2 regions of the Bacillus sp. 7894-2 genome follow, and region 2 is predicted to be linked to the other one. Evidence: riboswitches for the same ligand, from Rfam matches in the RefSeq annotation. Region 2 holds a riboswitch; the other holds the start of a gene.

Region 1 (4,429 bases), on a different contig from region 2:
CGGCTTTGGGAGGAGGCTGCTGACCATTTTGGAAGAGAATGGCCTCAGCTATGAGCATACACCATCAGGAATTGATGACATTTCCATTATCCTGCGGGAAAACCAATTTACTGATGGGATGGAGGAAGAAATTTTGAGCCGCATACAGCATGAACTTCAAGCGGATGAAGTGAAAATCCAGCACAGTCTTTCTCTCATTATGGTGGTTGGAGAGGGGATGCGCCAGAACATCGGAACAATGGCCCGTGCCTCCAAAGCCCTCGCTAAAGCGAAAGTCAATATGGAAATGATCAATCAGGGCTCCTCTGAAGTGAGCATGATGTTTGGCGTACAGGCAGCGGATGAGGTACGTGCGGTACAGGCGCTTTATAATGAGTTTTTTGCTGCGGTGGCAGTAGTGTAATCATTTATGCGAAGGTAAATATGTTTATACGAAAAGAGCCAAGTAAATTGGCTTTATATGCAATCAATCAAACGTTTGATTGAAAAAGCTTGGGGCATTAGCCTCGAGCTTTATTTTTTTTGAATGAAAAATCTTAGGATAATCAAAATAAGAAGGAAACTTTTTCAATTAGGAAGGAGAAAAGGATATGAAGAAATTACTGATCATAGGAATAATGCTGCTCATGCCGCTGAATATGCTGGCAGCTCCGGGCAGTGCAGCTGCACAAAAACCGTGTCTTACTCAATCAGAGGTTAAGTTTGAAAACGAATTCCGCAGACTATGGATCGACCATGTATTATGGACAAGCAACTATATTACAAGTGCCACAACTGCAGGGGCGGAGGATCAGAAGCAGGTATTGGCACGCCTGCTTAAAAATCAGGAGGACATAGGGAATTCCATTAAGCCTTATTTCGGAGAAGCTGCAGGAGCTAAGCTGACAGAACTGCTTAAAGAGCATATTGTCATTGCGGGTGATATCGTGGAGGCTGCCAAGAGCGGTCAAGGTGCAAAGGTGAACCAGCTGAACAAAGAATGGTATCGCAATGCCGATGATATCGCTGCTTTTCTAAGCGGAGCCAATCCAAATCTGAAAAATGAAGATGTGAAAAAACTGCTTTATAAGCATTTGGAATTAGTTACAAATGATCTGACAGCAAGTCTTGTTAAGGATTGGGAAGCAAGAATTGTTTCGATTGATGAGGGAGTGTCGCATATTATTATGATGGCAGATGCCATTTCTGATGCGGTTGTGAAGCAATTCCCGAACAAATTTAAAGGGTAACTACAAGAGGCTTCAGCTTTGCTGAGGCTTCTCTTTTTTTTCCTTTGACAAAGCAGCATGTCTCATTATAAGCTATTTAGCGTGCCGAAAAAAATAATGTAAATTTTTCACATATAGAAGGAGGGGTATCCGTTTTGTCAGGAGATCAAAAGAAAAAGATGATCATTTTGATGATCAATATGTTTATTGCAATCGGAAGCTTTGGTATTATCATTCCGATTTTGCCGGCTTATTTGGAATCCATTAATCAGGGAGGAACGGCAGCAGGCCTGATGATTGCCATTTTTGCGGGTGCCCAGCTGATTTTTTCTCCTATCGCGGGAAAATGGGCTGACCAGTACGGCCGCAGAAAGATGATTATTTACGGGTTAGCTGGTTTGACATTATCCATGCTTGTCTTTTATGCAGTAGATTCCATTTGGCTGCTTTACTTTTCACGTGTCATTGGAGGCATTGGAGCTGCCTTGCTGATTCCAGCTATTTTTGCTTACATTGCTGATATTACTACCATGGAGCAGCGTGCAAAAGGGAATGGTCTTGTCTCAGCTGCAATGTCACTTGGAATTGTGGTTGGGCCTGGAATTGGCGGATTTTTGGCAGACTTCGGCCTAAAAATGCCATTTCTGATTTCCGCGCTTGTTTCTCTAGTGGCTGTTATTTTTTCAGTTGTGCTCCTTGAGGAAAGCAGCACATTGCAGACAGTGCCGGGAGAGATGCCTGAAGAGGAACCGATGGTCAAGAAACTGGCCATGTCCGTTAAGAAGCCTTATTTTATTCCGCTTGTCATTACATTGGTGATGAGCTTTGGACTAATGGCGTATGAGTCAGTTCTTGGGCTCTACCTTGATAATGAATTTGCTGCTACTCCGCAGGAAATTGCCATTATGGTGACTTCGACAGGAGTCATTAGTGTTATTGTTCAATTATTTGTAGTCGATCGTGTGGTTAATAAATTCGGTGAAGGAAAGGTATTGAATATCTTTTTGGCTGTTGCAGCATCAGGATTCCTAGTTTCACTGTTTGCAGGAAGCTATGCACTTTTCTTCGTTATTTCGCTGATCATTTTCCTTGCAACTTCCATTCTTCGACCGGTGTTAACAACGTTAATCTCTAAAATGGCCGGTAACGAACAGGGATTTGCGATGGGAATGAACAATGCTTATATGAGCATTGGAAACGTTCTGGGGCCAACGATTGCCGGCGTACTTTACGATGTGCGGATAACCTATCCGTTTGTTCTCGGTCTGGCCCTATTGATCGTTACATTGTTTATCACGATTGCCTGGCAGAAAAAGGAGCCAAAACCAAAGGCAGCTGTGTAGAAAAAGGCTTGGAGACGTTGTCTTCAAGCTTTTTTACTTTTCTTTTCACATAATAAATCAGCTTTAAAGCCAGGCTGAAATTGTGGCAATTTTGTGAAAGAAACCTAGTTCGATTGACATAAGTTAAAATATATATTATTCTGAAAATAACAAAAATATCGAGCGGATGACGGCTGCGGGAGAGAGCATACAGTAGCCGAAGGAGCAAGCTTCAAAAATACCCTTGAAGCCAATCTCTCAGGTAGACAGAACCTCAGTCGGACGCATCTCTGGAGAGCGCGCATGGACTTTGCGACACCAAAGGGGTCAAACTCTCAGGTAAAAGGACAGAGAAGGGGGATAAAGAAGCCGCCTTTTTTCTGTCCTTTTTATATGGATGGCAAGGCAGTTGGAGGAATCTATATGAATACGAATATTAACGCAAACCGGGCGACGTTGCTGATATCCTGTCCAGAGAGACCGGGCATCATTTCCACAGTTTCTAACTTTCTGCTGGAGCATAACGCGAATATTGTCCATTTTGACCAGCACACAACCGATCCGCTGGCAGGCATCTTCTTCATGCGGATTGAATTCGATATGAACCATTTTGATGAGTCCTTCTCAAAACTGAAAGAGGATCTGCCTGAAATGGCCAGGGAATACTCAATGGAGTGGAAGCTGAGCGGCAAAGGCGAGCGCAAGCGGATGGCCATATTTGTTTCTAAAATGGATCACTGTCTGCTCGAGCTGCTGTGGCGCTGGAAATCGAAGGAGCTTGAAGTGGATATTCCCCTTGTGATCAGCAATCATCCTGACATGAGGGAAGTGGTAGAAGGTTTCGGAATACCATATCATCATGTTCCGATTATGCCGGACAATAAAGCGGAAGCTGAGCAAAAGGCAGTAGAGCTGCTGGATGGAAAAGCGGATTTCATTGTGCTTGCGAGATATATGCAGATTCTTTCACCGAGCTTTATTTCCAAATATCCAAACAGGATTATCAATATTCATCATAGTTTTCTGCCGGCCTTCGTGGGAGCCAATCCTTATGCACGGGCGTTTAACCGCGGGGTCAAGCTGATTGGGGCAACTGCCCATTATGTTACAAATGATTTGGATGAAGGGCCGATCATTGAGCAGGATGTCCAGCGGGTTAACCACCGGCACACTGCACAGGATCTCAAAATTGCCGGCAGGCATGTGGAAAGGCAGGTCCTCGCACAGGCAGTCGCCTGGCATGTGGAAGACAAAGTCATAGTGCATGGCAATAAGACGATTGTTTTTTAAGAGGACTTTCAATTTTCACAAGATTTGTTGCTTAATAAATATTATTTACTGAGTTTATTGGAGCGGTAGGTGCGAGACCACGTCCGCCCCGCGAAAGCGAGCAGCCTGGAGCAGAAATGAACGGACAACATTGAAAGGAAAAAAACAACAATTATACGAAAAGAGCTTCAATAAAGATCTTGCATCAAGAAGTTACCAACATCATGAAAGAAGGTGAGCAGAAATGAAAAAGAAAAAATTATCAATGCTTGAAATGATTAAAGTTAATAGAGAAGAACTTTTAAAAGATCGCCTTGAGCTTGAGAAGATTGAAAAAAAAATAGACGATAAATATGCAAAAGCACAGTAAGAAAGGAAACCCGGCCTGGGAATAAAACAGGCCGGGTTTTTTATGAAATAAAAACGCCCCGGGAGGGAATCCCTGGGCGCCAACTTCTCATTTTTGTCTAAAGAAATCTGTGAAAGCATGATACATTTCCATACCCTGATAAAAGAACAGGCTGGAAGCTGTTAATGAAAATAACCCAATCATTAAAAATCTAATCCACATTATGTCTTCCTCCTTTAATTGTTTGGTTGGACAATTAAGGAGCTTGAATGACATAATTC
Region 2 (4,429 bases):
ATGATATGATTGCAGAACTGCAGGTTTATTCCTTCTCCTCCCGCTTCTGTTGCAATCAGGACTTGTGCATTCTTTTGGAAAAGCTCCCTCATCCAGTCCTTTTTGCCTCTTTTAAATCCTCCCCTGAACGGAACCGATGTTATCCCATATTGCTTTAAAAACCACTGCAGATACATTTGTGTTGCCCTATACTCAGTAAAAATTATGACCTTGTCATTTATTTTCTGTATTAATTCAAGTGCTTTTTGAGCTTTTGAGTTTTGCTGAACCGCTTCCACCTTTTTAATAAGGTATTGTATTTGCTCCTGGAAAGCTATTGAAGGCTGTTCCTGTCTTTTCAGCATATTCTGAAGCGTAAAATAGACAGCTTCTCTGCTTGAGCATGCCTCTCTTTGCAGTGTCATTACTGAAAACTGGCTGGAACTCACCCAATTTTCTTCACTCCGCAGCTCTGTTACCGCTTCATAGAGCTCATGCTCGGGCTGCGAAAATTCAATCGGTATGGTTTCCACATGCCGTTTGGTCCATTCAATCCCGGTATCTGCCCTGCGGTTGCGGATCATGACTTTGTTTACGAGTTCCTTTAGATGTGCATCATCGTTCAAAGAGCGTGAGTCTTTTTTATAATTCTCATAAAAAGCTGATTCATTGCCAAGATGTCCGGGTTTAAGCAGGGACACAAGATTGAAGATCTCACTGATTCGATTCTGAATGGGTGTTGCTGTTAATAGGAGGCAAAACTTCTTTTTAAGGTTTTGTACAAATTCATAGTTTCTCGTTTTATTATTTTTTAGCTTGTGAGCTTCGTCTATAATAATCAGGTCATAATCAAGGCTGTAAATAATGTCCCGATGAGGATTGCGTTTGGCTGTATCGATGGATGATACCACAACGTCGCATTGTTCCCATACATAGCTTTTCCGCTGCGCCACAGCCGGAATAAAAAATTTGCTGTTCAGCTCCATGGCCCACTGGGAAACAAGGGAAGCCGGAACGAGTATAAGGACTTTTTTTACGAGTCCCCTGATCATATATTCCTTTAATATCAGCCCAGCTTCAATCGTTTTTCCAAGACCGACTTCATCAGCTAAAATCGCCTTGCCGTTCATGCTTTCGACTACCTGCTTGGCCACTTCCAGCTGATGGGGAAGTGGAGTAAGGTTCGGCAGATGCTTCGGAGCCTGCAAGCCTTCAAAGTCAGGAATAGTTGTATGGTTTTCAACCTCAACAGCAAGTTTATAAAGCTCCCAGTTTCCCCATGGGCCGTCGTCATCAATCCTTTTTAAGAATTCATCCTGCCAGGCAGAATCAAAGCCAATTTGCACTGTCATAAAAACAGCTCCTTTTATCTATATAAAGATATTGCCCAAACCTTGTTAAGGTGGTACGATGTTAATAGCTTTGAAAGTTTTGAAAGTTAACACATTACATTTAGTTAACCGAAGTAATGGATGCTTAATTTTTTCTGTTTGGTATAAGTATGACCATCTTGGAAAATTTTATAAATGCGAATGATTACAAGGGGAGAGACTACATTAGTAGCGCCGAAGGAGCAAGCAAAATCTGTGAATCTCTCAGGCAAAAGAACTCTTGTTTGACGCAGCTCTGGAGAGTGCTTTTTAATAAGCCACCCAAGGGGACAGCCGGTTTCGGTAAACTTTCAGGTGCAAGGACAGAGATCTTCTCATAATTGAGGGGATATTCTGTCCTTTTTTATGTTCCTAAAACAAATTTCAAAAGATTTAAGGGGGACGAGTAAATGTCACAGTTAAAACGCACGCCTTTATTTGAGGTGTACAAGGATTACGGAGCAAAAACCATCGACTTCGGGGGCTGGGATCTACCTGTTCAATTTTCAAGCATTAAAGAAGAACATGAAGCAGTCCGTACAAAAGCCGGCCTCTTTGATGTATCCCATATGGGTGAAATCGAAGTGAAGGGGACGGACAGTCTTAAATATCTTCAAAAAATGATGACGAACGATATTTCCAAATTAAAGAACTCAGGTGCTCAATATACAGCCATGTGCTATGAAAATGGCGGAACTGTCGATGATTTACTTGTCTATAAAATAGAGGATGACCACTATTTGCTTGTTGTTAATGCTTCCAATATCGAAAAGGATTTCAACTGGCTTCAGGACCATGCAGAAGGCAATGTGGAATTGAAAAACCTTTCAGAAGATATGGCGCAGCTGGCGATTCAGGGGCCGCTTGCAGAAAAAGTGCTTCAAAAGCTTGCTGGGACTAATTTGTCGGATATTGGATTTTTTAAATTCCAGCAGGATGTTGATTTGAATGGCAAGAAAGCGCTTGTTTCCAGAACAGGATACACAGGAGAAGACGGATTTGAAGTCTACTGTGATGCCAGGGATGCAGTTGCATTATGGAATGAAATTCTTGAAGCGGGCAAAGAAGAAGGCGTGCTCCCATGCGGACTAGGCTCAAGGGATACTCTTCGCTTTGAAGCCAACCTGGCACTATACGGTCAGGAGCTCTCACCTGAGATCACACCGCTAGAGGCAGGAATTGGCTTTGCAGTCAAGGTGAATAAAGAAGCCGACTTTATTGGCAAAGAAGTGCTTAAGAATCAAAAGGATAACGGGGTTCCGCGCAAGCTGGCCGGAATTGAAATGATTGACCGCGGTATTCCGCGCCATGGATATCCTGTATTTAAAGGGGAAGAATTGATCGGGGAAGTGACAACAGGCACTCAATCTCCGACATTGAAAAAGAACATCGGCCTTGTCCTTATCAAGAAAGAGCATGCGGAGCTTGGAACTGAATTGGAAGTGGAAATCCGCGGCAAACGGCTGAAGGCTAAGATTGAAGCAACACCTTTTTACAAAAGAGAAAAGAACTAACCGGGGGGAGAAAATGATGAAACATCGCTATTTACCGATGACAGAGTCTGACCAGAAAGCAATGCTTGAGAAGATCGGCGTCAGTTCTGTGGAAGAATTATTCAGTGATATTCCCGAGAGTGTGAGATTTAAGGGCGAATATGACATCAAGCCGGCGAAATCAGAGACAGCCTTACTGAAAGAGCTTACTAAAATGGCTCAAAAAAATGCTGATCTTCGCACAAATTCATCTTTCCTTGGTGCGGGAGTTTATGATCATTACATGCCGGTCATTGTCGATCATGTATTATCCCGTTCAGAGTTTTATACTGCCTATACTCCTTACCAGCCGGAAATTTCACAGGGAGAGCTGCAGGCAATTTTTGAATTCCAGACCATGATCTGTGAATTAACAGGAATGGATGTGGCCAACTCATCCATGTATGATGGCGGAACAGCACTTGCTGAAGCAGCCATGCTAAGCGCAGGCAGCACCCGCCGCAAGAAAATACTAATCTCAAGCGCAGTTCACCCTGAATCTAAGGAAGTAGTTAAAACATACGCAAAGGGCCAGTATATTGAAGTGATTGAGATTCCTCATAAAGACGGCACCACTGACCTTGAAGCCCTAAATGAAATGATTGGCGATGATATCGCAGGTGTAATTGTGCAGTACCCTAACTTTTTTGGCAGAGTCGAGCCATTAAAAGAGCTTGAGGAAATTATTCATGCCCACAAGTCCATGTTTGTTGTTTCAAGCAACCCGCTTGCCCTTGGCGCGCTTACTCCTCCAGGAAGATTTGGAGCAGACATCGTAGCAGGAGATGCTCAGGTTTTTGGTATTCCTACTGCTTTTGGAGGCCCTCATTGCGGATACTTTGCGGTAACATCCAAGCTGATGAGAAAAGTGCCGGGTCGTCTTGTAGGACAAACGGTAGACGATCAGGGCCGCCGCGGTTTCGTGCTTACCCTTCAGGCGCGTGAACAGCATATACGCCGTGATAAGGCAACGTCCAACATCTGTTCCAATCAGGCTCTCAACGCACTGGCGGCATCTGTAGCGATGACTGCTCTCGGCAAGAAGGGCGTAAAGGAAATGGCTGCTGCCAACATGCAAAAAGCCCATTATGCAAAACAGCAATTTAAGGCTGCCGGCTTTGAAGTTCCATTCGAAGGTCCTTCGTTTAATGAATTCGTCATCAAGCTGAATAAGCCTGTTAAAGAAGTAAATCAAAAGCTCCTTGAAAAGGACATTATTGGCGGCTACGATTTGGGCAGAGATTATGCTGACCTGAAAAATCATATGCTTGTTGCTGTAACGGAATTGAGAACGAAGGAAGAAATTGATGCATTCGTTAAAGAAATGGGGGATTACCATGCATAAGGAAGATCAGCCACTCATCTTTGAATTAAGCACAGAAGGCCGTATCGGCTACAGCCTGCCGGAAATGGATATTCCGGAAATTGACCTGGGCGAGCTTCTTCCTGAAGGCTATCTGCGTGAAGAAGAGCCTGAGCTCCCGGAAGTGTCAGAACTTGATATCATGCGCCACTATACTGCACTTTCCAATCGAAATCATGGTGTTG

The links. A riboswitch is a leader RNA that binds a small molecule or an ion and turns the genes downstream of it on or off. The one in region 2 is predicted to bind glycine.
Region 1: linked by a shared signal. The riboswitch ahead of purU (formyltetrahydrofolate deformylase) and the one ahead of gcvT (glycine cleavage system aminomethyltransferase GcvT) in region 2 are both predicted to bind glycine.

The regions. Positions count from the first base shown of each region.
Region 1 covers NZ_NPDG01000123.1:9,616-14,044, forward strand. The annotation lists gene CHI10_RS17440 (aspartate kinase) at 1-403, shown strand, start outside; gene CHI10_RS17445 (glycosyltransferase) at 591-1,229, shown strand; gene CHI10_RS17450 (MFS transporter) at 1,364-2,551, shown strand; glycine riboswitch at 2,811-2,891, shown strand; gene purU (formyltetrahydrofolate deformylase) at 2,954-3,820, shown strand; gene CHI10_RS17460 (FbpB family small basic protein) at 4,044-4,169, shown strand; gene CHI10_RS17465 (hypothetical protein) at 4,405-4,429, opposite strand, start outside.
Region 2 covers NZ_NPDG01000090.1:19,382-23,810, reverse strand. The annotation lists gene CHI10_RS13845 (DEAD/DEAH box helicase) at 1-1,331, opposite strand, end outside; glycine riboswitch at 1,512-1,600, shown strand; gene gcvT (glycine cleavage system aminomethyltransferase GcvT) at 1,760-2,863, shown strand; gene gcvPA (aminomethyl-transferring glycine dehydrogenase subunit GcvPA) at 2,880-4,226, shown strand; gene gcvPB (aminomethyl-transferring glycine dehydrogenase subunit GcvPB) at 4,219-4,429, shown strand, end outside.